Regions from separate parts of the Staphylococcus hsinchuensis genome, predicted to be linked through region 2. Evidence: predicted binding sites of a transcription regulator. Region 2 holds the regulator's gene; each other region holds the start of a gene.
What was found. The regulator CtsR, encoded in region 2, represses protease genes until heat stress. The targets are predictions, from matches to a motif close to ATGGTCAATAAAGGTCAAACA.
Positions count from the first base shown of each region.

Region 1: the regulator CtsR is predicted to act here: its motif matches at 9,930-9,950, upstream of clpB (ATP-dependent chaperone ClpB).
Region 3: the regulator CtsR is predicted to act here: its motif matches at 4,359-4,379, upstream of clpP (ATP-dependent Clp endopeptidase proteolytic subunit ClpP).

Region 1 is NZ_CP128355.1:1,253,521-1,264,697, reverse strand. It holds gene QQM35_RS06370 (competence protein CoiA) at 1-125, opposite strand, end outside; gene mecA (adaptor protein MecA) at 387-1,091, opposite strand; gene spxA (transcriptional regulator SpxA) at 1,372-1,767, opposite strand; gene trpS (tryptophan--tRNA ligase) at 2,074-3,063, shown strand; gene QQM35_RS06350 (MFS transporter) at 3,119-4,372, opposite strand; gene fabF (beta-ketoacyl-ACP synthase II) at 4,559-5,803, opposite strand; gene QQM35_RS06340 (beta-ketoacyl-ACP synthase III) at 5,817-6,758, opposite strand; gene QQM35_RS06335 (YjzD family protein) at 7,029-7,223, shown strand; gene clpB (ATP-dependent chaperone ClpB) at 7,285-9,885, opposite strand; gene QQM35_RS06325 (acyltransferase family protein) at 10,120-11,177, opposite strand, start outside.
Region 2 is NZ_CP128355.1:844,374-855,550, forward strand. It holds rRNA gene QQM35_RS04165 (23S ribosomal RNA) at 1-1,154, shown strand, start outside; rRNA gene rrf (5S ribosomal RNA) at 1,232-1,346, shown strand; gene QQM35_RS04175 (PLP-dependent aminotransferase family protein) at 1,907-3,283, opposite strand; gene pdxS (pyridoxal 5'-phosphate synthase lyase subunit PdxS) at 3,382-4,269, shown strand; gene pdxT (pyridoxal 5'-phosphate synthase glutaminase subunit PdxT) at 4,271-4,837, shown strand; gene QQM35_RS04190 (NupC/NupG family nucleoside CNT transporter) at 4,901-6,115, opposite strand; gene QQM35_RS04195 (CtsR family transcriptional regulator) at 6,273-6,734, shown strand; gene QQM35_RS04200 (UvrB/UvrC motif-containing protein) at 6,751-7,308, shown strand; gene QQM35_RS04205 (protein arginine kinase) at 7,295-8,305, shown strand; gene QQM35_RS04210 (ATP-dependent Clp protease ATP-binding subunit) at 8,320-10,788, shown strand; gene radA (DNA repair protein RadA) at 11,070-11,177, shown strand, end outside.
Region 3 is NZ_CP128355.1:1,106,395-1,117,571, reverse strand. It holds gene QQM35_RS05535 (sugar-binding transcriptional regulator) at 1-169, opposite strand, end outside; gene QQM35_RS05530 (hypothetical protein) at 545-778, shown strand; gene QQM35_RS05525 (DUF4887 domain-containing protein) at 834-1,661, opposite strand; gene QQM35_RS05520 (hypothetical protein) at 1,931-2,131, shown strand; gene QQM35_RS05515 (TIGR01777 family oxidoreductase) at 2,552-3,451, shown strand; gene QQM35_RS05510 (hypothetical protein) at 3,472-3,672, shown strand; gene clpP (ATP-dependent Clp endopeptidase proteolytic subunit ClpP) at 3,729-4,313, opposite strand; tRNA gene QQM35_RS05500 (tRNA-Arg) at 4,465-4,536, shown strand; gene QQM35_RS05495 (hypothetical protein) at 4,564-4,761, opposite strand; gene whiA (DNA-binding protein WhiA) at 4,868-5,812, opposite strand; gene QQM35_RS05485 (gluconeogenesis factor YvcK family protein) at 5,854-6,846, opposite strand; gene rapZ (RNase adapter RapZ) at 6,851-7,759, opposite strand; gene trxB (thioredoxin-disulfide reductase) at 8,032-8,976, opposite strand; gene QQM35_RS05470 (tetratricopeptide repeat protein) at 9,042-10,478, opposite strand; gene QQM35_RS05465 (acyltransferase) at 10,497-10,970, opposite strand; gene lgt (prolipoprotein diacylglyceryl transferase) at 10,985-11,177, opposite strand, start outside.

The DNA of each region.
Region 1 (11,177 bases), 410 kb from region 2:
GCAACTTTAATAACCCCTCGCTTTAATATCACTTCATTCTGACAATGGGGACAAAAATAACGACTTCGTTCCTTCGCTTGTTGCGCAAAGACAATCTCTCCTGACTGGTTTTTAGCACATAGCATAATCAATCACCTCACTTATATACACGTGAGTACGGTGATGATTACTTTAAATTATCAATACAAATGCGTTCAAACTAAAAAAGAAGGAGTAGGACAGAAATCGAATTTCTAATAAAGATTTCGTAGTCCCACCCCCGCAAGGATGACTAGGATAGAAAAAAGCTTGTTCTAAGTGCATATTCAATTCAGACATCTACTGCCAAATTAATAAAGAGTCTGAGACACCTAATAGTGTCTCAGACTCACGATGAATTCATTATATTAAAAGTAACGACGTACTTGTGCAGCTACATTGTGACTCATAATAATCTTCGCATAATCATTTAGATAAACTTCTGATTTATCACTTGGATGTGCGAATTCTAATAATTGACTGTAATTATCATCAATAACTTCTTGATTTACTGAAGCATCAAAATAAACCGCATAATAGTAAGTGTTATCTAAGCTATATAGTAAATCTTCGTATTCGTCTGTATTTAAATTATTATGATATGCATATTCAATGACTTCTTCTAAATCATTAAATCTCACAATAACAGTATGAGCGTTTGGTTGATTGTGTGTCTCTTGTTCTTCACTTTGGCTGTGGGCTTTCTTTTGTCGTTGACGTTGTTCAAATAGATCTTCTAAGCTATCCTCTTGATTCATTGATTGTGATAATAAATCATTAACTTGATAATCTAATTGGTCATTATCTTCATCAGCCATATTAATTAAATCTTCATTTTTAGATTTAGATATCGTTACTTCTACGCCCTTTTCAAAAGCATGCACTTGTATCCATAATGGACCTTCTACGACGAAATCTTCTTCTTCGTTAATTTCTTCCATCATATTCCAGAAAAATTCTTCGCCACGTTTACGATTAGTCCATAAATCTTCACGTTTAAATCCTCTAACTTCAATGTCACTATATGTTATAAATAATTTAACCGTTGTATCGTCAACACGCTCTATTCTCAAATCATCTCACTCCTTACAGTCGATGAATAGTAATCACTATTTTATTAGACTCTGACTGAAATTACAATTAATTTGTTTGATTAAATTTTACCATTATCTATTTAGTGTTATATGATAACATATTCTATTTTATAAACCAAAGATGTGCGTATGAATTTTATTTTCAAACTATATCATAGAACGTGTTTGTCCGTAAAGCAAATAATCAATATACAAAGACATAAAAAAGCCATAAAGTGACAGGTATGTATCCCTTTATGGCAATCTTGATTATTCAAATTTAGTCAACCATACGTTGCGCTTCTTGCAATTGGAACGTACGAACTTTTCTTGGTAAGAAACGTCTAATTTCGTCTTCGTTATATCCAACTTGTAAACGTTTATTGTCTAAAATAATTGGACGACGTAATAAACCTGGATTATCTTGAATAATTGAATATAAATCTTGAAGAGGTAATGAATCGATATCTACGTTTAGTTTTTGATATGTCTTAGAACGTGTTGAAATGATTTCATCAGTTCCGTCTTCAGTCATTTTTAAAATTTGTTTGATTTCGTCAATTGTTAAGTGTTCAGAAAAAATGTTACGCTCCGTATACGGAATGTCATGTTCTTGTAACCATGCTTTCGCTTTACGGCAAGATGTGCAACTTGGTGAAGTAAATAATGTTACCATACATCTCACTCTCCTATTTTTATGAATTGAATTCATTTGATTTCTAAATTTATGATTAAAAATTTTCAATTGCATTTCCAATTTCTAACCTTACAATCTAAGTATACCCATCCAACATTAAAATTAAATGAGAATCTCTCATATTTTTCCAAAAATCTAAAAATAATTTATTACTCATCCAATCAAGTCAGAATGGCTTTATATACATACTTATAGTCTATCACAACTTACAAATGTTTGAAATACTGTTATAATAAACCCGATGAGAATTGACTAATTAAATATTAAGAAAGTAGGTATTATTCAATGGAAACATTATTTTCAGGAATCCAACCAAGTGGTATTCCGACACTCGGTAATTATGTAGGTGCTTTGAAACAATTTAATGAAATACAAGACGATTATGATTGTTTCTTTTGCATTGTAGACCAACATGCTATTACAGTACCACAAGATCGATTAAAGTTACGTAAACAAATTCGTCAACTTGCCGCTATTTATTTAGCTGCAGGTATAGACCCAGAAAAATCTACTTTATTTATACAATCTGAAGTGCCAGCCCACGCTCAAGCTGGTTGGATGTTAACAACGATTGCATCTATAGGTGAATTAGAACGCATGACACAGTTCAAAGACAAATCGTTAAAGCAAACAGACGGAGTGCCTGCCGGACTACTTACATATCCACCATTAATGGCTGCTGATATCGTTATTTATAATACGAATATTGTCCCTGTTGGTGATGACCAAAAACAACATATGGAATTAACTCGAAATTTAGTTGATCGTTTCAACTCTCGATATAACGATGTATTAGTTAAACCAGAAATACGCGTGCCTAAAGTTGGCGGCCGTGTGATGAGTTTACAAGACCCAACTAAAAAGATGAGTAAGAGTGACGATAACCAGAAAAACTTTATTTCATTATTAGATGAACCAAACAGAGCTGCTAAAAAGATTAAAAGTGCTGTGACCGATTCTGATGGTATTATTAAATTTGATAGAGAAAACAAACCAGGTATTTCTAACTTGTTATCTATTTATGCAAACCTAACTGAGGAAACGACAGATACATTAGAAGAAAAATATAAAGATTCAAACTACGGTGAATTCAAAACAGACTTAGCAGAAATTGTAAAAGAATTCCTTACTGATTTCCAAGAGAAGTATAATAACTTCTACAATTCAGATGAGTTAGACGAAATTTTAGATAACGGAAGAGATAAAGCACAGAAAGCTTCATTTAAAACATTGAAAAAAATGGAAAAAGCGATGGGCTTAGGTCGTAAGAGATAAAATAAAAGGTCACCTCAATCTTTATTGAGGTGACCTTTTATTAATAATTTTACTTTTAATAATATACATAAGATTTGCCTTCTCGCTTCAATTTCGTATTATAGAATATCGCATAAAAAAGTAGAGCAAAGCCAATAATGACTGTAACAACAATGTAAAGTGACATCATCCAAGGTGCAAATATCGTTCCTAATATGAGACTAAAACGGGCTAAAGCTTTAGAGCCATAAAATGAAACCATGCCTACCGTCGCATAAGTACTTCGTTGATCATTGGGTATCATTAAAAATCGCTGTGCATTTTGTATAGGAGAATAAATGAGCTCTCCAATTGTAGCAATTATAGTTACGAGACATAATAACCAAAAAGATGTCGCACTTGTTAATATGCCATATCCCACAGTATATAATACGCCACCAATTAAAAATGCGAGACGTTTTGAGTGATGTTGAATCAATTTGTTAATGGCAAAAGTCATTGTTACAACTACCAATGTGTTTATTATCATAATAATTGAAAACATCCGTACACCATCGATATGAATACCTAAAATATAAAAACTATCAAATTCTTCTTTCAATCGCACAACAACATAGGAATTTAAACTTAGTTCTGCCATAAGTATAAGCATATAACCTAAATTAAATAATAAATAATATTTATCTTTTAGCACTGTCAAATAATTATTGAGTATACGTTTCATTGGTGAACGTGACTCATGGTTTTCAGAGAAGACCTGTTCCACATCATAATATTTATCAAACAAATACCAACTGATGAGCATCGCTACTAAAAAAAGTAAAAAGAGTAAGTGCTTATGCCCTAGATAGAGTAACGCACCTAATAACATCCCAAGTGCTGTACTAATATTAAACATCCAATATTCGAGTTGATAAACATATTCTCTCACTTCCTCATATATCGCATCCATAGTGGCAGCTTCAAATATCGGATTACTCAATGCAAATAGCAATTCAAAAATAAATACGCTGCTACAAAATATAATTAAACCAATACCATTCATATTTACAGTTATCGATAATATGATAAGACATATGGCATATAATGCATGAACGATGTTTACAATTTTCTTTCTGTTGAAATGGTCTCCAATAAATCCTCCTAAAAAGGTAATACCGAAGGTCACAATTATATTCACTATTAAAAAAGTACCAGCAAATATTGCATTTATTTTACTTGTTAAATATAAAGCCATAAATGGGAGAATTGACTGACTTGCAATATTTAAAATAAACTCAGCGATGAGTCTACTTTTTAAGGTTGACGAAAGTGTATTAAACTTTTTCATTTTTGTCCCCCCATTTAAGCAAATATTGTAGTTAATGATGAATTTGAACTCTATTATAGCTTTTTTAAACAGATGACACACCCTATTTTTAAAATTTCCACTTAATAAAGTACATAATTATTTATAAAAATAAAAAACTAGGATACTCAAAAAGTATCCTAGTTAACGCATCTATTTATATATTTATTAATCTTCAAATTTCTTGAATACAAGTACAGCGTTGTGACCACCGAAGCCAAGACTATTACTCATAGCATGTGTGATTGCTACATCTTGGGCTTCGTTTGGAACGATATCAATATCCACCTCTGGGTCTGGTGAATTAGCATGAATCGTTGGAGCTACGCGTTGATCACGGATTGATAATGCTGAGAAGATGGCTTCTATTCCACCTGTAGCTCCGAGTAAGTGTCCAGTCATAGATTTTGTTGAACTTACTTTTAATGATTTTGATGCTTCACCAAATGTGTTTTTAATCGCTTGTACTTCAGTTAAATCTCCAACTGGCGTGCTCGTACCATGCGCATTGAGATATTGTACATCTTTCGCTTCGATACCAGCGTCTTCTAAAGCTGCTTGCATTGCACGTGAGCCACCTTCACCTTCAGGAGCAGGAGCTGTAATATGATAAGCGTCACCTGTTGAGCCATAACCGACAACTTCTGCATAAATTTCTGCGCCACGTTTTTGAGCTGATTCTAATGATTCAAGAACTACAACACCAGCGCCTTCACCCATAACAAAACCATCACGACCTTCTTGAAATGGACGGCAAGCCGTCTCTCTATCTTCATTTGTAGAAAGTGCTTTACTTGCAGTGAATCCTGCAATGGCCATATGTGTAATTGGCGCTTCAGCTCCACCTGTAACCATTGCATCTGCGTCTCCGCGTTGAATGATTTTGAAAGCTTCACCAATTGAGTTTGTACCTGTAGCACATGCTGTAACAGTGGCACCATTTGGTCCTTTAGCACCTAAATCAATAGAAACTTGACCTGTAGCCATATCGGCAATTAACATCGGAACGAAGAATGGGCTAACGCGTCTAGGACCTCTCTTTAATAGTTTATTATGAGCAGTTTCAAATGTTTCCATACCACCGATACCTGAGCCAATCCACACGCCAACATTATTCGCATTGTTGTCATCGATAGTCAATTTAGCGTCATTTACAGCTTCACGGGCAGCAATAACTGCATATTGTGTGAATCGATCCATACGACGTGCTTCTTTTTTATCAATATAATCCTCTACGTCGAAATCTTTCAATTCACCAGCTAATTTAACATTATAATCTGATGTATCGATACGTGTTAAAGTATCAATTCCATTGACACCTTTTAATGCATTATCCCATGAAGTTTTTGCATCATTACCAAGTGGGGATAATGCGCCAACACCTGTAATCACAACTCGTTGTTCTTTGCTCATATTTATACTCCTCCTATTTACCCCATTTTAATGTTACAGCGCCCCATGTGAGACCGCCACCGAAACCTACAAGTACTAAAACATCTTCATCTTTTATTTTACCATTTTCTAATTCCTGAGCGATACTTAAAGGAATTGAAGCTGCTGATGTATTACCGAATCTATCTACTGAAACACTCATTTTTTCTTTAGGAATGCCTAAGCGTTCTCTAGATGATTCCATGATTCGAATGTTTGCTTGGTGTGGAATAAACATATCCACATCTTCTGGTGTTAAGTTTGCTTTTTCTACTGCATTTGTAGATGCTTCACCCATAATTCTAACAGCAAATTTGAATACTTCTCTTCCATTCATAAATATTTTACCGTTATCTGGATTTAAGTATAAGTATTTTCCACCTGAACCATCTGAACCTAATTCATAACTTAGAATTCCTCGACCTTCTGATACTTGTCCAACAACGACTGCGCCTGCACCGTCTCCGAATAGAATTGCAGTCGAGCGATCAGTCATATCTGTAATTTTAGAGAGCTTATCAACTCCGACTACAAGTATATTTTGATAGTCTCCAGATTGGATAAATTGCTTCGCATTGATTAATGAATACATAAAGCCACTACAAGCAGCCAGTTGATCCATAGAGGCAACTTTACCTATACCTAAGCGTTCTTGTAACGAGTTCGCTACAGTTGGGAAAGGATGCTCCCCTGTTGAAGTAGCTACAAGTATCATATCAATCTCTGATGCTTCTATGCCTGCATCTTCAATTGCTCTAACACTTGCCTTATATGCTAAATCAGTTGTGTCTTCATCTTCATTCGCCCAACGACGTTCTTTAATACCAGTCATTTTAGAAATCCATTCATCTGAAGTTTCTAAAAATGATTCAAAATAGGCATTATCTACAATATTTTCAGGTGCATAAGCACCGAAACCTTTAATACCCACATTCATGGTTGTACACCTTCTTAAACTATATTTTTAATACCAGGTATTAATTTAACATAATTTTTCTTTCAATTACAAGAATGTCGATCCTTATGTAGTTGTCTCTTTATAAAAAGAATCTACAGTTACATAATGGCACATTTTTCTTCATCTTAATAGTGTGAAAATGAAATGTAGAATCATAGATAAATGATTGAACTACTTGATTGCTACTATACAAATAGTACTGAGTTATTTATAATGAAGTTATATAAAACTTATTGGAGGCATTACATAATGAGATACCTCGCAGTTCTATTTTGGTCTATTGTTTTAATACAAATGGTCAATTTCGTATTAAATAGTTTACAAGGTGGCGGGACTTTAAATCTAATTACACCACTCATTGTGGCAGTAATATTTACAATTTTTGTAATCTTATTTGATTTAGCCATTAAACCTACTACCAAACATCCAGATAAACAGCAATAGATTCAATATAAATAAAAAAACCATGGTACTTCATCAGTACCATGGTTTTTTGTTATGCATTTTAAGGTTGGTTAACTTCGAATGTTAATCCATCTTCAGATAATCCGACATTAACTGTTGTACCTTCGATTAAGTTTTCTCTAATCATCTTTCTAGCTAATGGAGTTTCTATTTGTCTTTGTACAAATCGTTTTAGTGGACGTGCACCGAATTGTGGTTCGTATGCTTCTTCACCTAACCATTTTTTAGCTTCGTCTGAAACGTTGATAGAGATACGTTGATCCATTAATCGAATATTTAATTCATTAATAATTTTATCGACGATGTGTGACATATCGTTTACAGTTAATGGTTTGAATAATACAATATCATCCATTCTGTTAATAATTTCTGGTTTGAAGTATTGATTTAGACTCGTCATTACAGATTTTTCAGTACTTTCAGTAATAACGCCTGCATCTTTAACATTTTCAAGCAAGATTTGTGAACCAATATTGCTTGTCATGATAATAATTGTGTTTTTGAAATCTACGACTCTACCTTTGGAATCTGTTAAACGACCTTCTTCAAGAATTTGAAGTAATACATTGAATACATCTGAATGTGCTTTCTCTATTTCATCTAATAAAATCACCGAATAAGGGTTACGACGCACAGCCTCTGTTAATTGACCGCCTTCATCATGACCTACATAGCCTGGAGGTGCCCCAATTAATCTAGACACAGAATGTTTCTCCATATATTCACTCATGTCGATACGAATCATATGTTTCTCTGAATCAAATAATGTTGAAGCTAGTGATTTTGCTAATTCTGTTTTACCTACACCAGTAGGACCTAAGAATAAGAAACTACCGATTGGTCTATTAGGATCTTTGATTCCGGCACGCGCTCTTACAACTGCATCCGATACTAAATCTACTGCTTTATCTTGTCCAATTACACGTTCGTGTAAGATATCAGATAGATTTAATAGTTTTTCTCTTTCAGTTTCGACTAATTTAGAAACTGGAATACCTGTCCATGAACTTACGATGTCACCAATCTCTTCATCAGTAACAATTTCTCTAATGATTCGATCTGTGTCTCCATTTTGTTCGTCTTGGAAAGTTGCTTCCATTTCACGTAATTCTTTTTCAATTTGTGGTATTTTTCCATGTTGTAGTTCTGCTGCTTTTTCTAAATTATAGTTCGTTTCAGCTTCTTCTAACGCTTTACGGCTTTCATCTAACTCTGTACGTTTTTCTTGAAGTTTAGAAATTTTACCTTTTTCTTCTTCAACACGTGATTGAATCGCATTTTGTTTTTCTTTTTCATTTGATAATTCTTCCTGTAATTCTTGTAGTCGTTGTTTACTTGCGTTATCTGATTCATTTTTTAATGCAGATTCTTCAATTTCAAGTTGCATTACACGACGATTGACTTGGTCTAACTCAGTTGGGTTAGAACCCATTTCTGTTCGTATTGTCGCACATGCTTGGTCAACAAGGTCGATAGCTTTATCTGGCAAGAATCGATCTGTGATATAGCGGTCAGATAATTCTGCTGCTGCAACTAACGCTCTGTCTTGAATACGTACCCCATGATAAACTTCGTAGCGTTCTTTCAAGCCACGTAATATTGAAATCGTATCTTCTACATCTGGCTCTGAAACGTTAACCTTTTGGAAACGACGTTCTAAGGCAGAATCTTTTTCAATATATTCACGGTATTCGTTTAATGTTGTTGCGCCGATACAATGTAATTCACCACGTGCAAGCATTGGTTTTAGCATGTTGCCAGCATCCATTGCACCTTCTGTTTTACCTGCACCTACGAGCATATGAATCTCATCAATGAATAGTAAGATTCTGCCTTCTGATTCTTTAACCTCTTTCAATACCGCTTTCAAACGCTCTTCAAATTCGCCACGATATTTTGCACCTGCAACAAGTGCACTTAAATCTAACTCAAATATTGTTTTATCAAGTAATGAATCAGGCACGTCTTTACGTACAATTCTTTGAGCAAGCCCTTCTACAATTGCAGTTTTACCTACACCAGGCTCACCGATAAGTACAGGGTTGTTTTTTGTTTTTCTACTTAATATACGAATCGCATTTCTGATTTCTTCATCACGACCAATAACGGGATCCATATTACCTTGACGAACTTCTTCTACAAGGTCACGTCCGTATTTTTCTAATGCTTCATAGTTTGCTTCTGGATTTTGTGAAGTCACGTGATTCCCTCCTCTTATTTTTTTAATAATTTCTTTAATTACTTCATCTTTATTATTTACGAATCTTTTAGTTGTGTCATCTTCTTCCATGGCAGCCAAAGTTAAATGTTCCATCGAAATAAATTCATCTTCATATGCTTTCATATTAGCTTCAGCTTTGTTAAGCAATTGGTTCGCTTTAGGACTAATATATTGGCCATACTGTACATTGTCACCTTGGACAGTTGGATAATTTTTCAATTTCTGATTATAAGCTTCTATCAATTGTTCTGTATCAATATTTGCTCTCTCAAATACACTTTTAAATAAACTTTCATCTTGTTGTAATGCCGCTTTTAAAATGGCTTCTATTTCTACATTTTGGTTTTGATTTTCTTGTGCAATTTCAACAGCTTGTTGTAAAGTGCCTTGCATTGCATAAGTCATTTGATTAATATCCAAATCATTCACCTCACTATGTGTGATAGATCAAAGATTTATTTTTGACTTTGACTTTCTTTGACCTTAATTTAATTATAATACTTACTCATCTATTATTCAACAATTTAAGTTCATAAAACACAAATTTTTTAATATTATTTGTTATTATCATTTCACTCATTTTATAGCATTTAAACTCAATAAAAAATAGACAAACCCTTCTCAAATTATTAAGGGTTTGTCTATTTTCTAATATTATTTTTTATCTTTTAATTGTTTTAATATTTCATCTGATAATGCCTCTACACCTGATTGTTGTAAATGAATACCATCAGATGCAAAGTATTCTGTGTGCCCCTCTGAACGTTTATGCCAATCGACTAATGTGACGTTTTTATGTTTCTTCGCTGCTTGAGCCATAAGCTTATTCACATGGCTTTCGTAGTTACGAGGAACACGTGTATTAACGAGATAAATATCGGCTTTACCAAATTCACCAATTAATTTGTTTAATTGATCTTCATTGAAATCACCATTTGTACCTAATTCTAATATAACTTTATCATCTTTCTTGTTATATTCACCGTACTTACTTTTCGCGTCTGGTAATACATCATATAAATTTCGACCAACTTTACCATCAATTTTGGCTTTCGGTACACGTGTTTTGAAGTTTTCTCCTATATCGACCATTACTGAGTCACCTATTAATAATGGCTTAATTTTTGTATATACCTTAGTATCGCTGTTGCTATCTTTTTGTCCAGTCAATTTCGATACATCAATAGGTAATGGTTGTACAATCTTATTATCTGCCTTTTCAGTATTAAATGTCGTCTTTTTATGTTTCGTTGTATCTTTACCTAAAGAATCAAATGCACCTGCAAAAATGATTAACGTCGGTACTGCAAATATTAATAATACAACTGTACGGATTAACGCTTTCGTTTTGAAACGATTGAACGTAAATGCTTTGAAACCTTGCTTTCTAAACGGTTGTTCAACGTATCTATATGACAGTTCTGCTAAGAGTAACGTTAAAATAATATCTATAAAATAAACATAGAACGGTATTTGACCATCAACAAAATAAGAATGGACAAAACTAATCACTGGAAAATGCCATAAATATAAACTGTATGAACGCTTACCTATATAAACAAATACTGGATTGCCTAAAGCTTTGGCAAAACGTCCTGTAGGATGAACTGCACTTAAAATAATAAATAGAGCTAGTACAGAAATTAAATAAAATCCTCCATTATAAATCCAGTTGCTATTATCATTAACAAAGAAAAATAATAGACATGTAC
Region 2 (11,177 bases):
CAGGAGAGCCGCAGTGAATAGGCCCAAGCGACTGTTTATCAAAAACACAGGTCTCTGCTAAACCGTAAGGTGATGTATAGGGGCTGACGCCTGCCCGGTGCTGGAAGGTTAAGAGGAGTGGTTAGCTTCTGCGAAGCCACGAATCGAAGCCCCAGTAAACGGCGGCCGTAACTATAACGGTCCTAAGGTAGCGAAATTCCTTGTCGGGTAAGTTCCGACCCGCACGAAAGGCGTAACGATTTGGGCACTGTCTCAACGAGAGACTCGGTGAAATCATAGTACCTGTGAAGATGCAGGTTACCCGCGACAGGACGGAAAGACCCCGTGGAGCTTTACTGTAGTCTGATATTGAAATTCGGCACAGCTTGTACAGGATAGGTAGGAGCCTTAGAAACGTGAGCGCTAGCTTACGTGGAGGCGTTGGTGGGATACTACCCTTGCTGTGTTGGATTTCTAACCCGCACCATTAATCATGGTGGGAGACAGTGTCAGATGGGCAGTTTGACTGGGGCGGTCGCCTCCTAAAGAGTAACGGAGGCGCTCAAAGGTTTCCTCAGAATGGTTGGAAATCATTCATAGAGTGTAAAGGCATAAGGAAGCTTGACTGCGAGACCTACAAGTCGAGCAGGGTCGAAAGACGGACTTAGTGATCCGGTGGTTCCGCATGGAAGGGCCATCGCTCAACGGATAAAAGCTACCCCGGGGATAACAGGCTTATCTCCCCCAAGAGTTCACATCGACGGGGAGGTTTGGCACCTCGATGTCGGCTCATCGCATCCTGGGGCTGTAGTCGGTCCCAAGGGTTGGGCTGTTCGCCCATTAAAGCGGTACGCGAGCTGGGTTCAGAACGTCGTGAGACAGTTCGGTCCCTATCCGTCGTGGGCGTAGGAAATTTGAGAGGAGCTGTCCTTAGTACGAGAGGACCGGGATGGACATACCTCTGGTGTACCAGTTGTCGTGCCAACGGCATCGCTGGGTAGCTATGTATGGACGGGATAAGTGCTGAAAGCATCTAAGCATGAAGCCCCCCTCAAGATGAGATTTCCCAACTTCGGTTATAAGATCCCTCAAAGATGATGAGGTTAATAGGTTCGAGGTGGAAGCGTAGCGATACGTGGAGCTGACGAATACTAATCGATCGAAGACTTAATCAATTTTTAAACGTTTTGTTTGGTTTCATTCATTTTACTTATTATCTAGTTTTGAATGTATAATTTCATACATTGCATTGTCTGGTGACAATGGCAAGGAGGTCACACCTGTTCCCATGCCGAACACAGAAGTTAAGCTCCTTAGCGCCGATGGTAGTCGGACTTACGTTCCGCAAGAGTAGGACGTTGCCAGGCAATAACCCAAGAAAGAGACCGAAAGGTCTCTTTTTTTATATGAAAAAAGGCGCTAATCAGTGCCGCAGGCACAAAAAGAGCTTAACTTCTAACCTTGCATTGTCCCTGATAGAAGAAAGCGTTTGAAGCTGACGAATTGAGAGAAAGACGCAAAGAGCTTACAAGAGGTAAGTGAATAAGGAAAGAACGAAAATGAGGAAAGATGCGAGCGCTTGCCTTCGTAATCAGGAAGATTCTCCTTAGCGTCGATGGTAGCCGACTTACGTTCCGCAAGAGTAGGACGTTGCCAGGCAATAACCCAAGAGACCGAAAGGTCTCTTTTTTTATATCCAAACGGCGCTAATCAGTGCCGCAGGCACAAAAGGAGCTTAACTTCTAACTTGCATTGTCCCTGGTTAAAAAGGATTCGTAAGTGGGTTAACCACTTACGTAAGCACTACTAAGTATTGAAAAAACAAGTAGTGCTTTAAAAGCGTTTGAAGCTGATGAATGATAGGTACGCAAGTGCTTCCACACTTGCATAAGACTCACTAAGCCCAAGTTGCCTTGGACAAGTGAGTCTAAACGGTTAAGGATTTGATTAAAGCGTCGGTGTGATCTTTAATTTTTGAAAATGGAATGCCTCCAAATCCTAAAATAAATTTGGTTTCAGTGATTGTATCATCATACATACTATAAGGAATGATTTTTAAGTGGTTATCTTTTGCACGTGCTAAACATTGTTCTGTTGTTAATTTATTTTTTACAGTTAAAGTGAAATGCATGCCCGCAAGTGCGTCATCAATCTTCAACTGTTTATGATAGGGTTCTAGCGCATCAATAATATATTGAAGTTTGGCTTTATATACTTTACGCATTTTATTTAAATGCCGTTCAAAACTTCCAGAAGCCATGAATTTTGCTACGATATGTTGCATGTGTGTAGGCACTGTATTTGATGGTTTATTATGCATATGATCGAATTTATCCACTAATTTATCGGGTAGGACTAAATATGCGATTCTGCAACTAGGGAACAGTGATTTTGAAAATGAACTGATATAAATCACTTTGTCTTTCGTGTCTAAACTTTGTAAAGCAGGAATAGGTTTCCCAAAATATCTAAATTCTGAATCGTAATCATCTTCAATGATGTAGCGATCAGTTCGTTGTTGAGCCCAATGAATTAATTGGGTTCTTTTTTTGAGATTCATGACATATCCAGTTGGAAATTGGTGGGATGGTGTCACATATGCAACATGATAGTTTGAGGTTTTTAAGTTTTTTAAATCCATACCTGTCTTGTTTACTGGGAATTGCGCATAGAAGATTTCTTTTTTATCCAGTACATTTTTGATAGGTGGGTAACTTGGATTCTCAATAATGTAGTCTGTTTCTGCTAATATATCGGTTAGTAAATAAATGAGCTGTTCAGTAGATGATCCAACAATAATTTGTTCTGGTCGACATGTAACCCCTCTACTATAAAACAGATAATGTGCGATTTCTTGGCGTAACTTCCACTCCCCTTTAGGGTGCGTATATTGTAATAGATTCACTGCATTATCTTCAAAAGTGTCACGTGCGTACTTTCTAAATTGTTGGTTTGGAAAATATTCCGTATCTATTTCTCTTAAATTAAATGCGTAATCATAATGAGTTGTAACATCATTTTGAATCGTTTTTGAATCTTCATCATATTCTACAGGTGATCCTGTTCTGTGTATAAGTGGTAAATTCTCGATATCTGAGACGAAGTAACCTGAACGTGGTTTCGAGTAAATATAACCTTCATCTAATAGATATTGGTAAGCGTGCTCAATCGTAGTGTTACTCACTGAAAGGTGCTGACTTAATGCACGTTTTGACGGGAATTTATCTCCAGATTGATATTGACCTTCAATAATTTGTTGTTTTAAATCTTCATACAATTTGATATAGAGATGTGATTTTACCATATAACTGACCCCTTAAATTAATTCGGAATTGTCCCTTTTTAAATACCAGTTTATCTTTTAAAATGAATTTAATCAACTTAGTAAAGGGGTAATAATTTATGAGTAAAATGACTGGATCAGAAAGAGTTAAAAGAGGTATGGCTGAAATGCAAAAAGGCGGCGTAATTATGGACGTCGTAAATGCAGAACAAGCTAAAATCGCTGAAGAAGCTGGCGCAGTTGCAGTGATGGCTTTAGAGCGTGTACCATCTGATATTAGAGCAGCTGGTGGTGTAGCACGTATGGCTAACCCAAATATTATTGAAGAGGTTATGAATGCAGTTTCTATACCAGTCATGGCTAAAGGTCGTATTGGTCATATTACTGAAGCGAGAGTATTAGAATCTATGGGTGTTGACTATATCGATGAATCTGAAGTACTTACACCTGCAGATGAAGAATACCACTTACGTAAAGATAACTTTACTGTACCATTTGTATGTGGTTGCCGTAACTTAGGGGAAGCTGCACGACGTATTGGTGAAGGTGCAGCGATGTTACGTACGAAAGGTGAGCCAGGTACAGGTAATATCGTTGAAGCAGTAAGACATATGAGACAAGTTAATGCTGAAGTAAGTCGTTTAACAGTAATGAATGATGATGAAATTATGACTGAGGCTAAAAATATTGGTGCACCTTATGAAGTATTAAAAGATATTAAAGATCATGGTCGCTTACCAGTAGTTAACTTTGCTGCGGGCGGTGTAGCAACACCTCAAGATGCTGCATTAATGATGGAATTAGGCGCTGATGGTGTGTTCGTTGGTTCAGGTATCTTTAAATCAGATGATCCTGAAAAATTCGCCAAAGCGATTGTTCAAGCTACAACACATTATCAAGACTATGAATTAATAGGCCGTTTAGCAAAAGATTTAGGTACTGCTATGAAAGGGTTAGACATTAATGAATTGTCATTAGAAGAACGTATGCAAGAGCGTGGTTGGTAAGATGAAGATAGGTGTATTAGCACTTCAAGGTGCTGTTCGAGAACATATACGCCATATTGAATTAAGTGGACATGAAGGTATCTCTGTTAAAAGAACAGAGCAGTTAAACGATATAGATGGCTTAATCATACCTGGTGGTGAATCTACTACTTTACGTCGCTTAATGAATTTATATGGCTTTAAAGAAGCCTTACAACAATCTGAGCTTCCAATGTTTGGGACATGTGCAGGTTTAATTGTACTATCTAAAGATATAGTTGGCGAAGAAGGTTATCTCAATAAATTAGATATTACTGTTGAGAGAAATTCTTTCGGTAGACAAGTAGATAGCTTTGAAAGTGAATTAGATGTTAAAGGTGTGGCTCAAGATATCGAAGGCGTGTTTATTCGTGCACCCCATATCACAGAAGTTCATGGCGAGGCTCAAATTCTTAGTGAAATCTCAAATAAAATTGTAGCAGTACAAGAAGGTAAATATTTGGGTGTTTCTTTCCATCCTGAATTAACAGATGATTTTAGAATTACTCAATATTTCATAGATGAAATTGTAGCTAAACAAGAAAAATAATATAAATCCCATTAAAATAATAAAAAGTGGTTCGTCGCAAATATGCGATGAACCACTTTTTTATTAAATGAAGAATCCTGCTATAGCTGCTGAGATAAATGATACGAGTGTCGCACCGAATAATAATTTTAATCCAAAACGTGCAACCATATCTCCTTTTTCACTATTTAGAGATTTAATCGCACCAGAAATAATTCCAATTGAACTAAAGTTTGCGAATGATACAACGAATACTGAAATAACACCAACCGCATGGTCGCTCATATCTTTCGCCTTTCTCAAGCTTTCCATTGCTACGAATTCGTTTGAAAGTAATTTAGTTGCCATGATTGAACCTGCTTGAACGGCATCATCCCATGGTACGCCGACTAAGAATGCAAACGGCGCAAAGACAAAACCAATTAATGTTTGGAAGTCCCATGTAATATGTCCACCAGATACGCCAGTGAAGATGGCGCTCACGACACCATTGAGCAATGCAATGATTGCAATATAACCAATTAACATTGCCCCGACAATGACTGCAACTTTAAATCCGTCTAAGATGTATTCCCCTAATACTTCGAAGAAAGATTGTTTCTTTGTTTCACTTTTCTCTAAAATCAATTTATCTTCTTTTTCATCAACTGTGTATGGATTGATGATAGATGCGATGATAAAACCGCCAAATAAATTTAATACTACAGCTGTAACTACGTATCGTGGTTCAATCAACGTAAAGTATGCACCGATGATCGAAGCTGAAACTGTAGACATCGCAGACGCAGTTAACGTATAGAGTCTTTGTTTAGAAATGTGAGCTAACTCATTCTTTAATGAAATGAATACTTCTGATTGTCCCAATATAGCTGCAGCAACCGCATTGTATGATTCTAGACGACCCATACCATTAATTTTTGAAATGATTAAACCTAAGAAGTTAATGATTAAAGGTAAAATTTTTGTGTATTGTAAGATACCAATTAACGCTGAAATAAATACGATAGGTAGTAATACATTAAAGAAGAATGGTGGGTTCTTCGGATCGACATATTCGAAACCACCGAACACGAATTTTACACCTTCAGCTGCCTTTAATAGTAAATAGTTAAAGCCATTTGATATCGCTCCGATAACTGTAATACCGAACTTTGTTTTTAATAATATGAAAGCAAATACAAGTTGTATTAAGAGTAATATTCCGACATACTTCCATCGAATGTTCTTTCTGTCAGAACTAAATAAATAGGCCAAGCCTAAAAATACTGCAATCCCAATTAATCCTATGATAATATGCATAATAATTTCAGTCCCTTTTAAATTTTCTTATCTTATATCATACAATAAAACAGAGTTTACTAACATGAGTATTTTAAAATTTTTAAATCAAATTGGTTGAAAAAGGTCAAAGTTGGTCATATAATATAGTCAAAGATGGTCAAAAGAGGTGATGAACATGCATAACATGTCCGACATCATAGAACAATACATTAAGAAATTATTTGAGGACGCAAATGAAGATGTAGTTGAAATTCAACGTGCACATATTGCGCAACGCTTTGATTGTGTACCCTCGCAGCTAAACTATGTGATCAAGACTCGTTTTACGAACGAACACGGTTATGAAATAGAAAGTAAACGTGGTGGAGGCGGTTATATCCGCATCACGAAGATAGAAAATAGAGACGTAAAAGGTTATATTAATCACTTATTACAATTGATCGGACCATCTATTTCTCAACAACAAGGATACTATATTATTGATGGTTTATTAGACAACCATTACATCAATGAAAGAGAAGCTAAGATGATCAGAGCTGTAATAGACAGAGAAACATTAAACATGGATGTGATGGCTCGAGATATTATTCGAGCTAATATTCTTAAACGTTTGCTACACGTGATTAGTTATTATTAAAGTGAGGTGATGTGACGTGCTCTGTGAAAATTGTCATTCAAACGAAGCTGAATATAAAGTTGCTTTTAAAGGCGTAGATGGATTAGAAGAAAAATGGCTTTGTCCGACATGTGCACAAAGTGATAATGTTTGGTCGAACGATCAGCAAATGCAAGGTAACGATGATATTGAAGATACTTTCGTCATTAAACAAATCTTACAGCACTTAGCAGCAAAACACGGCTTAGAGTTTGATAACATTGCATTTAAAGAAGAGAAACGTTGTCCTACGTGCGGTATGACCCTCAAAGATATTGCACACGTCGGTAAATTCGGTTGTGCGGATTGCTTTGGAACTTTCAAAGACGACATTATCGATATTGTTAGACGCGTGCAAGGCGGACAAGTTGAACACGTCGGCAAAACACCTCAGTCTTCATATAAAAAGTTAGCACTTAAAAAGAAAATAGAAGAAAAATCGTCATATTTAGACAAACTCATAGAAGAACAAAATTTCGAAGAAGCTGCAATTGTTCGTGATGAAATCAAAGCTTTGAAGGCGGACAGCGAGGTGAATCGTGATGAACAACAGTGAAATTAATGCATATATGAGTGAATGGATGCGTAATGTAGCTGAAGTGCCAGTCGTTATGTCATCAAGAATTAGACTAGCTAGAAATTTAAATAATCATGTTCATCCGTTGATGTTTCCATCAGAAGAGGCAGGATTTCGAGTGATAAACGAAGTACAGGATGCACTTCCAGAAATGTCTATTCAACGATTAGATATGATGGACCAACAGAGTAAATATAAACTTGTGGCGAAACATTTAATAAGCCCAGAGTTAATTAAACAACCGGCTTCTGCATTGTTAGCGAATGAGGATGAATCGTTAAGTGTCATGGTAAATGAAGAAGATCATATTCGCATACAAGCAATGGGAAATGATTTATCACTGCATAGTTTGTATGAGAAAGCATCAGAAATTGACGACAAATTAGATAAAGCATTAGATATTAGCTTTGATGAAAATCTCGGTTATTTAACGACTTGTCCTACAAATATTGGGACAGGTATGAGGGCGAGTGTCATGGTGCACTTACCTGGATTATCGATTATGAACCGGATGAATCGCATTGCTCAAACAATCAGCCGATTTGGTTTTACAATTAGAGGTATTTACGGAGAAGGTTCGCAAGTCTACGGTCATATATATCAAATATCTAACCAGCTTACTTTAGGTAACACCGAAGATCATATTATCGAGAGTTTAAACGAAGTTGTGCAACAGATTATCAACGAAGAACTTCAAATAAGGGATCAGCTTAATGAGCACAATCATAGTGAAACGCTAGATCGAGTATATCGTTCGTTAGGTATTTTAAAGTATAGTAGACTGATGAATATGGAAGAGGCCTCATTAAGACTGAGCGATGTAAAGCTTGGTATTGATTTAGGTTATTTAGAATTAGAGCACTTTAAATTTAATGAAATGATGATCGCGATGCAAACACCATTCTTATTAGATGATGAAGATGATAGATCAGTAAATGAAATTAGAGCGCAAATATTGAGAGAACATATAAATTAGGAGGTCATGCTATTATGTTATTTGGTAGATTAACAGAGCGTGCACAACGTGTATTAGCACACGCCCAAGAAGAGGCAATTAGATTAAATCATTCAAATATAGGAACAGAACATTTACTCTTAGGACTTATGAAAGAGCCAGAAGGTATTGCAGCTAAAGTGCTAGAGTCATTTGATATTACGGAAGCAAAGGTCATCGAAGAAGTTGAAAAACTTATCGGTCATGGCCAAGAGCAAATGGGTGCGCTACATTACACACCTCGTGCGAAAAAGGTTATTGAATTATCAATGGATGAAGCACGTAAATTGCATCACAATTTCGTAGGAACTGAGCATATTTTACTTGGTCTTATTCGTGAAAATGAAGGTGTCGCTGCACGTGTATTTGCAAACTTAGACTTAAACATTACGAAAGCCCGTGCACAAGTTGTAAAAGCACTAGGCAGTCCTGAAATGAATACAAAAAATGCGCAAGCAAACAAATCAAACAACACACCAACATTAGATGGACTTGCACGTGACTTAACTGTTATCGCTAAAGATGGCACATTAGATCCAGTCATCGGTCGTGATAAAGAAATCACTCGTGTAATCGAAGTATTAAGTCGTCGTACTAAAAATAACCCAGTATTAATTGGTGAACCTGGTGTTGGTAAAACAGCAATTGCAGAAGGTTTAGCTCAAGCAATTGTTAACAACGAAGTGCCAGAAACATTAAAAGATAAACGCGTGATGTCTCTTGATATGGGTACGGTTGTTGCAGGTACGAAATATCGTGGTGAATTTGAAGAACGCTTGAAAAAAGTTATGGAAGAAATCCATCAAGCAGGTAACGTCATATTATTCATTGACGAATTACACACATTAGTAGGTGCTGGCGGTGCTGAAGGTGCAATCGATGCTTCAAACATCTTGAAACCAGCATTAGCACGTGGTGAACTACAATGTATCGGTGCGACAACTTTAGATGAATATCGTAAAAATATTGAAAAAGATGCAGCACTTGAACGTCGTTTCCAATCTGTTCAAGTTGATGAACCTACAGTTGAAGATACAATTGAAATCTTAAAAGGGTTACGTGATCGCTATGAAGCACACCACCGTATTAACATCTCAGATCAAGCACTTATTTCAGCTGCTAAACTCAGCGACCGTTATGTATCAGATAGATTCTTACCAGACAAAGCAATCGACTTAATTGACGAAGCAAGCTCTAAAGTAAGATTGAAAAATCATACAACACCACCAAACTTAAAAGAAATTGAACAAGAAATTGAGCAAGTTAAAAATGAAAAAGATGCTGCTGTACATGCTCAAGAATTCGAAAATGCAGCTAACTTAAGAGATAAACAAACAAAATTAGAAAAACAATACGAAGAATCTAAAAACAATTGGAAAAATACTCAAAACGGTGATAACACAGCATTATCTGAAGAAGACATCGGTGAAGTTATCGCTGGATGGACAGGTATTCCATTAACAAAAATCAATGAAACTGAATCAGATCGTTTATTAAACTTAGAAAATACACTACACAACAGAGTTATCGGACAAAAAGATGCGGTAACTTCAATCAGTAAAGCCGTTAGACGTGCAAGAGCTGGATTGAAAGATCCTAAAAAACCAATCGGTAGTTTCATCTTCCTTGGCCCAACTGGTGTAGGTAAGACTGAACTCGCACGTGCATTAGCTGAATCTATGTTTGGTGAAGATGATGCCATGATTCGTGTTGATATGAGTGAATTCATGGAAAAACACGCTGTCAGTCGTTTAGTCGGAGCCCCTCCAGGCTATGTAGGTCATGATGATGGTGGCCAATTAACTGAAAAAGTTAGACGTAAACCATATTCTGTAATCTTATTTGATGAAATAGAAAAAGCACACCCAGATGTATTCAACATCCTATTACAAGTATTAGATGATGGTCATTTAACAGATACGAAAGGTCGTCAAGTTGACTTCCGTAACACAGTGATTATTATGACTTCTAACGTTGGTGCACAAGAATTACAAGACCAACGATTTGCAGGATTTGGTGGCGCAGCTGAAGGTGAAGACTATGAAACAATCCGTAAGACAATGTTGAAAGAATTGAAAAATGCGTTCCGTCCAGAATTCTTAAACCGTGTAGATGACATTATCGTATTCCACAAACTATCAAAAGATGAATTGAAAGAAATTGTTACGATGATGGTAAACAGATTAACAAGTCGTCTTCACGAACAAGACATCAACATTAAAGTAACCGACGCTGCGAAAGAAAAAATTGCAGAAGAAGGTTATGACCCAGAATACGGTGCGCGCCCATTAATTCGTGCAATCCAAAAAACAGTAGAAGATAATTTAAGTGAACTCATCTTAGACGGTAATCAAATTGAAGGTAAAGACGTTCAAATTGATTACGATGGAGAAGAATTTAAATATGACATTCAAGAACGTACAGAAACTGAAGATCAAGATAAAGCAACTTCTGAATCTAAATAGCTTCACACACAAATAAACGATAAGGAGTGGGACAGAAAGCGAATTTTATAATAGAGATTTCGTATTCCCACTCGTTAACAAAGAATCTGAGACATCTATTTTTGTCTCAGATTCTTTTTATTTTGTGAAAATTTCATGGAAAGGATGACCGATTTAATTGTGGTTATAATAAAATAAGTGATTTATAAACACCAATAAAAAAGAATAATGTATTTTAATTTGTTTTAACTCTGTATGAGGTTTAAAATAGATTTGTTCTTATTAAAGATGGAGGTGCAGTTTTGGCCAAGAAAAAAGTAATTTTTGAATGTATGGCATGTGGTTACCAGTCACCGAAATGGATGGGTAAATGTCCTAACTGTGGCGCATGGAACCAAATGGAAGAAATA
Region 3 (11,177 bases), 260 kb from region 2:
CATCTGTTTCAGAACGTAACACACGCTCAGTTAAATCCATATACTCACTTAAACTTCGTCTCCCCACTGGTTGATATTTTGAGATAGTAGTGAGAATTGAAAAACGTCGATACATTTTTTCAACGAGTTCTGGAACTAGATTCTGTTGAATTTTTATCAAGTCTTTCACTACTATCCTCCTCCTTGTGTAAATAAAGGGTCAAGTTTCAACCACGGATTGACTAATATTGTCCCTGGTGGGACAAAAAAATATAACCTCTACAGTTGCAATCCTACTACTATCGTTATAGAAATGCAAGAGAAAAACTTGCTACAATTTTTTTACCAATACATACTCAGTTTACTTTGTAACTATATTTCATACATTACCCTTTAATTTGAAATTTAATCATAGATGTTTAAAGCCTGATTTAGAGGAAAAGATTATATATAAGAAATTTTAAAACTTAGTCGTATTAATTTTTATATTAAAATAAAAAATTAACGATTACAAAATCTATAAAACATAAACTCAAACGCCTTGTAATTAGAAGGAGGATAGACTATGACTAAAAAAGATGAACCTACTGTAATAGATCCTAATGATCCATCTTATAAAGGATCAGATCACTTTGAAGATGAGAGACATACGTCAGAGCAATTTAGCGAAATGAATGGCACTGGTTTTAGAATAATGGGTTGCGGTCCATTTGGATGTTTTGGCGGTTGTTTAACTAGTATTATACTTTCAATATTACTCACTATTTTATTAAACTTTTTATTCAATCTCCCATTTTAACGTATTAAAAAACTGGCACGTCAGGATGATTTACATTCTGACTGCCAGTTATTTTTTAGTCCTCGTCACTTTGTTCAGAGGATTGTGAACTACTATTTGAGCTAGAATCACTACTTGATGATGGCTCATCACTATTTTGTGATGAGCTTTGGCCACTATTTTGGTTAGATTGTTGTTTGCTTGATTGTTGTTTACTTGATGACTGTTCAGATGATTTTGGTTGTTGCGAAGAAGACTGACTAGTTGATTGTTTAGTTTTTTTTTCCTCTGTCGAAGCTTGTTGTTTCGCACTATTGCCTTCTTGGGATGATTGTTGTTTTGAGTCATCTTCAGCTGTTTTTTCTTTTGTTGAAGGTTCTTGCGTTGAGCGCTCTGTTGTAGAACGTTGCTCTGTTGATTTTTGTTGTGTAGATGGTTTTTCTGAAGTGCGTTTTTCTTGTGTTTTTTCTTCAGTGGATTTTTCTTGTGTACGCTCTTGTGTTGATTTTTCTTCTGTCGTACGTTTTTCACGTGTTGATGGCTCTTGAGTACTACGTTTTTCAGAAGTTTGTTCTTTTGTTGGTTTCTGCTCTGTTGATTTTTCTACTGTTTTACTTGGTTGTTGTTTCTGTTGTGTTTGTTGTGTTTGTTTAGATGAGTCATTATCTTTTTTGTCTTTATCTTTGTCTTTATCTTTGTCTTTATCCTCATCCTTTTTATCGTCTTTTTTCTTATCTTTATCTTTGTTCTCTTCTTGCTTTTGTTCGTTTAAGCGTTCTTTAGCCTTATTAGAATGATCAACGAATGCAAATACTGCAAACACTAAACCACTGATCAATAATAAAACGATAACGCCACTAACAATTTTAGCAAAAGAACTCATTCCACCATTTCGGTTCGACATATGCTCCCCTCACTTCATTTCAATAAATTTATTTCTCAAGTGACATTGTTTCAAAATAACAAAAATATATTCTACACGAATTTTTTTAAACTGCAACAACTTTTAATCTATTATTTTTTAGCCATTAACATGTTACCATGAGTATGTCGCTAATAAAATAGCTACTTCCCTTTTAACTGTTTCAGAAGTACTCAAACCCTGAACAGTATTATTTCTTAAAATAAACACATTTTACACTTTATTAACTATTACAGGAAGTGACCCTTTTAATGACTAATAATAACTACAATCCGCATGATATCTTCAATGAAACAGATAATCACAAGCAAAAAGGATTACGACGTATGATGTCGGAAAACGATGATTATGAATCTCAACCAAAATCGAAGAAACAAATAGTTATTTTATTATTAATAATAGTTACACTTATAATTACTGCTTTAGTTATATCTCAGATCTTTATTCACTAATCTATAACTAACGTTAGTATAAAGAGAAATGGACGACTATGCAAAAAATACACTATTTTTTGAAGTAACATCTAACTCTTCGTAACCACCTTCAGCAATACCCCTTACTTACTCAACTTTCATTTGTAACTTACAAAAGCCTGAAACGTTGTAACGTCTCAGGCTCATTACTAAAGGGAGTTAGATATTTACCTTCGTAAGTATATTATGGGTATACTGAAATAATTAAGAGATGATTAATTTCTATCGAAGGTACTTTAATTATAAATCTATATAACCTCAAATAAAATAGATTTCAACGCAACTTAATGACATATTGATGACTAATTTTTGAACACTATATGTCATTTGCGTATTAAATAAATTGTAGCTACTCACTAACATTCGTATAATAGAATACATAGCGAAGAGGTGATCTATTTGAAAAATTATTTAATTACAGGCGGCACTGGTATGATCGGTTCAGAGTTAATCAATGCCATTGTCCATAGTGAAGCCCATATCACTGTATTAACGAGACAGAATATTCAAACGTCACAATCACAAATAACATATATCAATTGGTCACAGCCAAATTGGGAATCACAAGTTCCAAGTGACATCGACTTTGTAATCAATCTCGCAGGTGCTAGTTTAAATCAACGATGGACACAATCGTATAAACAAGAAATTATGTTAAGTCGACTGAAAGCTACACAAGCTTTATACGACTTATTTAAAGACCGCACACATAAGCCGTCAGTGTTCTTTAATGCGAGTGCTGTCGGGTATTACCCGCCTGATTTATATCGTACCTATACTGAACTAGATCAAACGTTACCTTTTGATTTCTTATCTGAAGTGGTCTATCAATGGGAACGTAAAGCTCGACAGTTTGAGACTTTAGGTACACGCGTCATCATTGGACGATTTGGTATGGTACTCTCAAATCAAGACGGTGCATTACCATTAATGAAACTACCTTATGAATTAAATGTCGGTGGTAAGGTTGGTTCAGGTAGGCAATGGTACTCATGGATTCACATTGATGATGTAGTTCGAGCTATTCTTTTCACAATTAATTCCGATAAAGCTCAGGGTGTATTTAATTTCACAGCGCCTATCATCGAACGTCAAAATATGTTCGGCTATACGATTGCACGTGTGACAGAGCGTCCACATTATACTTGGGTGCCCGCACCATTTCTTAGATTACTACTCGGTGAAATGTCGACAGTCGTATTAGATACTCAAAAAGTAATCCCTAACAAACTTCAAGCGATCAATTTCGAATTTAAATATTCAAACTTAAAATCAGCGTTAGAATCAATATTAAAATAACTAGACAAAAGAGGTGCTAAATGATGAAATATGATGCACTCACGCACATATTATTATTAATTGTAGGCTTGTTACTACTTGCAAATGGTATATTGTCTTTTGATAAAACGATTGCGATGAGCATTGTTTCTATAATCTTCATTATAGTTGGATTAATCATCGTAGCCTTTGGAGGAAAGTTAATTTACGATAATAAATTTTCCAATAGTAAAAGTAAATAAAACGACAATATAAAAAACCTGAGACAATGTATGTCTCAGGCTTTTTATTTCACTAATTATGCTTCAGGTTCCATAACATGGTCTACTAAGCCGTATTCTTTTGCTTCTTCAGCAGATAAGAAGTTGTCACGGTCTGTATCTTTTTCAATTTTTTCTATTGATTGACCTGTACGTTCTGCTAAAATTTTGTTTAATTTAGCACGTGTTTTTAAGATGTGGTTAGCAGCAATTTCGATTTCTGTTGCTTGTCCTTGTGCGCCACCTAATGGTTGGTGAATCATTACTTCAGCATTTGGTAATGCAAAACGTTTACCTTTCGCACCTGCTGAAAGTAGGAATGATCCCATAGACGCTGCCATGCCGATACAAATTGTTTGTACATCTGGTTTGATGTGTTGGATTGTATCGTAAATAGCGAAACCAGCAGTTACGCTACCACCTGGTGAATTTATATAAAGATAAATATCTTTTTCAGCATCTTGAGCTTGTAAGAATAATAATTGTGATACAATTGAGTTTGCTACGTTATCATCAATTTGTGAACCTAACATGATGATACGGTCTTTTAATAAACGTGAGTAAATATCATAAGCACGTTCCCCACGGTTTGTTGTTTCAATTACTGTAGGTATTAAATTCATTATTACTGCCTCCTTAATTCTAACTGATAAATACATTTTAACCTAAAAGTCAAATATGGTCAAAAAATATAACTCCCAGATTTAAAAGTTTTTTATATTTCCATTGACCGACAAAATGATCATTTGTACACTATTACTAATGTCCTTTTATCCCCTCGTAGTGTAATGGATAACACATAAGATTCCGGTTCTTAGAATAGGGGTTCGATTCCCTTCGAGGGGGGTTTTTTATGATAATTTGACTTTATGACTAAATCACAAAATAAGAAATGATTAATATGATGATTGAAATAGCAGTTGTAATGGTGAAAACCGGTGATATGTTGTTGATTAATTTTTTATATTCACTGTCTGGCGCATTTTGCTTTTTGAGGTCAACACATTTTTTCATTACATACAGTGCTTCAATTAATGAAACAATTAATACAACTAATAGTAAAATAAGCATTCATCATGATCCTTTCATCTTGGGAATAAATATGTAAAAAAAGACGGTACGTTTTAACTCAACGTACCGTCTTTACTCTTTCACAATTATTACATTATTGTCAAACTTATAATTCAATAATTTCACCACTGCGGAGTTTATCTGCCATTTCGTTTAACTTTCTTAAACGATGGTTTACCCCAGATTTCGAAATCTTTCCGGTAGACATCATTTCACCTAACTCTTTTAATGAAACGTCTTGATGTTCAACTCTTAACTTCGCAATTTCTCTCAATCTATCAGGTAAGTTATCTAAACCAATTTCTTGATCAATCAGTAAAATGCTTTCAACTTGTTTCATAGCAGCACTTACTGTTTTGTTTAAGTTTGCAGTTTCGCAATTAACTAAACGATTAACTGAATTTCTCATATCACGAACAATACGCACGTCTTCAAATTTCAATAACGCTTGATAACCACCGATTAAACTTAAGAAATCAGAAATTTTTTCAGCTTCTTTTAAATAGGCAATACTGCCCTTCTTACGTTCTAAATGTTTAGCATTCAATCCATAACTATTCATCAATTGCGTTAAACCTTCTGAATGATCTTCATATAATGAGAAAATCTCTAAATGATACGAAGATGTTTCAGGGTTGTTGACTGAACCACCTGCTAAAAAAGCACCTCGTAGATAACTTCGTCTCATTTCATCATCTTGAATCATCGCTTCATCAATCTCATGCGTGAATATACCATTCTTTAAAATGCCTAAATCATTTAGTATTTCACGTGCGCGAGCTTTTATGCGACAGATATAAATATTGTTCTTTTTTAATTTCATTTTCTTTCTTACAAGTAGTTCAACTTCAACTTTAAATACCTTTTTAATTAATGAATAAATTCTACGTGCTGTCGTGGCATTTTCAGTTTGAACATTAATGATAAATTGTTGGTTGGATAAACTGAGTGCACCATTCATTCGGATAAGTGCACTGAGCTCTGCTTTAGCATTGATTTCATCTACTTCGATTCTCGTCAGCTCATTTTTCATATCAGACGCAAAGCTCATCGTATCATCAGGCCCTTCTTTACTAAGCTGAGTGCTTAGATTTATTCATCTGTATTTCTCTTGAATTGGATTGTTGATGTTTCTCTTAACGCAATTTCATAAATCATCTTCGCCAACACTTCGGTATTATGTCTTACATAAATTTCCGATGAAATTTCAATTAAATCTGGATGTGTAAAAACCTTAATACCAAGTCGTTTCATAGCTTCTGAATCGTTTTTAACAGGTGCAGCATTATCTTTTTTATAACGTTCAAGTACATCGTTATTATATGTTTGTGAACCACAAAGTGCATAATCAATACATTTTTCACCAATTTGATTATGAATTGCGTTGACGTGATCTAATACAGTATAGCCATTTGTTTCACCTGGTTGTGTCATAACATTAGACACATACAATTTAGGGGCATCACATTTTAATAATGCTTCTGAAATACCTTTGACACAAAGATTTGAAATCACACTTGTATATAATGAGCCTGGCCCCATAACTATGAGGTCGGCATTTTCTAAAGCCTGTACGGCTTCTTCCATAGGTTCAACATCTTCGGGTTCTAAAAAGACATTTTTTATACGTTTATTTCGTTTAGGAATTTCAGACTCTCCATAAATGACCTCACCATCTTCCATGACAGCATTTAAACGTACACTCGCGTTTGTAGATGGTATGACGCGTCCTTTAATGTTAAGTATTTCGCTTAGCTCTTTCACCGCATGACCAAAGTCATCAGTAATATTTGTCAGAGCCGCAATTAATAAATTTCCTAATGAATGCCCTTCAATTTGATTTTCTTTAAAGCGATATTGGAATAATTGTTCCAATGTCGATTCAGTTTCACTTAATGCAGAAATTACATTTCGTATATCCCCTGGTGCTGGTATATCCATTTCATTTCTTATCTTACCTGTACTACCACCATCGTCTGAAACAGTTACAATCGTCGTAATATCAATTTGATAATCCTTTAAACCTCTTGCTAAAACGGATAAACCTGTACCTCCACCGATGAGGACAAGTTTGATTCTTCTCATAGTATTATTTCACGCCACTTTCTATATGTGCATCACGATGATGAACATAAACATTATAATCAAAGCTCTCTTGTAGTTCTGCCCCAATGCGTTTCGCTAAGGCAACTGATCTATGTTGTCCACCTGTACATCCAATTGCTATGACAAGTTGTGATTTACCTTCCTTCTTATAACCCGGAACCATAAATTTCAACAAGTCCATTAACTTTTCATAAAATATATTCGTTTCTTTCCATTTCATCACATATTTGTATACCGCTTCGTCTTCACCAGTTAATGGCCTTAATTCATCAACGTAGTGCGGATTTGGTAAAAATCTTACGTCGAATACCAAGTCTGCATCTATTTGAATGCCATGTTTAAAACCGAAACTGATGACATTGATATTAAATGTTTGGAAATCACTATCGTTAAAATAGTCACGTATCTGATTACGTAGCGCTTTAGGTTTCATATGTGAAGTATCTATTGTGTAATTCGCAAGACTTTTAATTTCACTCAATAAACTGCGCTCTTCTTCAATTGCATCAATTAATGAACGTTGACCATTATAAGTTAATGGATGTGCTCTTCGTGTTTCCTTATAACGAGAAATAAGCTTATTATTTGTAGCTTCAAGAAACATAATGTCTACAATAACGTCTGTATTACTCTTAATTTGATCAATTTCTTGAATTAACGCTTCAAATAATTCCTTACCACGTAAATCAATAGCAATCGCTACCTTTTGTAAAGATGGATTACCTTGATCCATTAAATCTACAAATTTTCCCAATAAGATTGGAGGTAAATTATCTACGCAAAAATAACCAATGTCTTCTAAACTTTGAATGACTACTGATTTTCCTGCTCCTGATAATCCAGTAACAACCAATAATTCGCTTTTTACTATTTCTTTTTCTTCTCGTTGCATTTTCCCACACCATCCATAGTTATTTTTAACTAGAACAAATCGTCTCGTGCTCTATTGAAAGTCTAAGTCGTTAATATATTTGTACATGATACATGCTATCATATTATATTTTACATTAAAATCTGTGACTATAGTAGTCGTAACATCAAAATAAAAAGACTAGTCACTTCATAGATGAATGAACTAGCCTTTTCACTAATGATCTTATAAACAAGCTAATATAAGCAATTTATCATAATCTGTACTTAAAATAAGAGATGCTTAAATTTACTTTATACTTCTAATTTTTCTTTCAACTGTTCGATATATGCAATTGCACTTTGCGCTGCAATACTACCGTCGCCCGTAGCTGTTACAATTTGACGTAACCCTTTGTCGCGCACATCTCCTGCAGCATAAATACCAGGCACTTTCGTGCTCATATCATCATGTGTTTCGATATACCCAACGTCATTTGTGATGCCTAAATCTGTAAATGGCGCTGTTAATGGTTTCATTCCAATGTAGACGAAAACACCGTCAGCATCTAATTGTTGTTCTGAACCATCTTTCGTTGATTCAAGCGTTACTGAGCCTACTTTACCATCTTTTTCATTGATTGTTTTCAATGTGTGGCTCCAAATAAAATCAATCTTGTCATTTTTAAACGCTCTTTCTTGTAAAATGCTTTGGGCACGTAATTCATCTCTACGGTGAACAATTGTTACGCTATCTGCGAATTTCGTTAAGAAAGTACCTTCTTCGACAGCAGAATCACCGCCGCCAATGACGAATAGCTTTTTCCCTTTAAAGAATGCACCATCGCACACTGCACAATAACTTACGCCACGGCCACCAAGTTCTTCTTCACCAGGTACACCGATTTTTTTATATTCAGCACCAGTTGAAATAATTACTGCACGTGCAGTAATTTCGTTGTTCCCTAAATCAATGACTTTGTAATCAACTTTATCTTCGATAGACTTGATATCTCCGTATTGATACTTTGCACCGAACTTTTTAGCATGTTCAAACATCTTAGTTGAAAGGTCAGGTCCTGTTATCATTTCAAAGCCAGGAAAGTTTTCAACCTCTTCGGTATTGGCCATTTGTCCGCCTGGCATACCACGTTCGATCATAACTGTACTTAAATTTGCACGTGATGCATAAACTGCTGCCGTCATACCAGCAGGTCCAGCACCAATAATAGCCACATCAAAATCCACTTGTTCAGTCATTTTAATAGCCTCCTGTTTTCTAAATCAATATGCGAATTATATATGATAATCAACACATTATAAACCTATATGCTCAACAATACATCTATCATTTTATTCAAACGGTATTGTGAAATATCAAACCATTCTTCAACTTGTCGCTTCGTCACTTTGTGCTCATTATTGCGATAATAATTATATACGAACGCAGCAACATAAGCATCTACAGAGCTCAAATCCAGCTTCTCTGCAATCACTGCTTCTGCTTGATCAATCCACGTGACAAATAATAACGAATCATGCGTTAATGAATCAACCTCATAAAGTTTGACCATTCCTCGGTGGATAAAATCTAGCTTATTTAACTTTAAATCTTGAATCAAATAAGTTAAATAAAGCTTTTCATAATCATTCATCGTTTCCAATACCGACCAGATATCTTCGGTCATAAACACTTCTTTACCTTTTAATTGGTTTAATAGAAATATACCATACAATCTGTAATGGCTATCGTCACTGTGCAATAAAGGTAAAATTCTACTCTCAAAAATAGCTTTACTTTCATCAATCACCCAAGGTGCATAACCGACATTAACTTTAGCAATTTCTTGTAATTTGTTCCAGAAGAATTTACTTTCTTCTATATGGTTTAAATGATAATGATTAAAGCTCAATGCATTATACATTTGTAATGAAAGGAACTTGCCTTTTTTATAAAGCGGTTGCAGTATCTTTTGAGAAGCTTCGTATTGTTTCAAATAACAAAGTACAATACCTAATTTAAACGATTCATCGTCATTCATCGGCATCACTTTGTTTAAAATTTTTAAATAACGCTCATATTTTTCAGTATCATTCGTGTTATAAAGTAATAAAGTATAATGACACAATGCATAGACATCTGTACTGTCTTCGGATAATAACCTTTCGAACATGACTTTCGCACTATCAAAATCATTTAAATATAAATAACACATCGCCAATAAGTTACGTACGATACGATGATCTTGTATTGAAGCATCTTGGCGTAAAATATAATTTTGCGCTTCTTCCAAACGCCCTTGTGAAAATAAAAATTGGAAGATAACCTGCGCGACAAATAACTGACTTTCTATTTTAATATCGTTGTTAGATGAATATGAGACCTCAAACATCTCTTCAAGTTCAGTTTTATAATCTTCATCATCCGTCAATATGACGTAATTCATACCAAATAAAAAAGATTTATTCGGATCATTAAGCGTAATATTTAACTGACTTAATTGGTAATAACTTTCAGGAATCATCGTTCCAGCCGCGATATTTTCATAGAATAAATGCTCAGCTTGGTTACTCATGCCTATGTGGGTCAGAGACTCAGCATATTTAACTTTAATATCAAAATCTTGAGGTGACATATCAAGCACTTTGGCATAATACTCAGCTGCTTTTTTATAGTTTTGTTGCGAAAACTTTTGTTCACCCATTTTTTTATAAAACTGACTGTCTAACGTCATAGGTATAATATTGTTATTGCGTGCCATCCATGCTCACCTCCTCTATTACTTAATTTGCATGGGATTGCCATATGCAAATGCTGAATCAGGAATACTCTTTGAAACAACTGTGCCGGCGCCTACTTTCACATTAGAACCTATTGTAACACCAGGCAATATCGTCACATTGGCACCGATTAAAGTATTGTCACCAATATACACTTCACCTGTGCGATATTCATCCACTAAAAATTCATGCGTTAATATTGTTGTATTATAACCTATAACACAATTTTCTCCAACGTGTATGAGACTGGGATTTAGTATATCAGGTACAACTTTATATGCAAAGGCTGAATGTTGACCTACCTTCATGTTTAAAACGTGGCGATATAACCAATGCTTTATTCGTACATCGGGTAAATATCTACATAACTCGACAATAAATGTATTTTTAAAAACTTTTAACCCGTTAACATATTGGTACATATGCCAGAGCGGGTTTTTAGTCTTAACAACTATCTTTTTTAAGTTTCTCATCTCGTTACTCCTTATTACAGTCCTTTTTCAGGCCAAGTTAAAGCGCCTGCATCTTTATAACGCGGTGCTTTATATCTAACTCTACGAAGAACGATGACAGTAATACCTATGATGATTAAAATAATAGACATTAATTGGGCTATTCTGATTTGTCCAAATAGCATAAGACTATCAGTTCGTAAGCCTTCTACGAAAAATCTGCCTAAT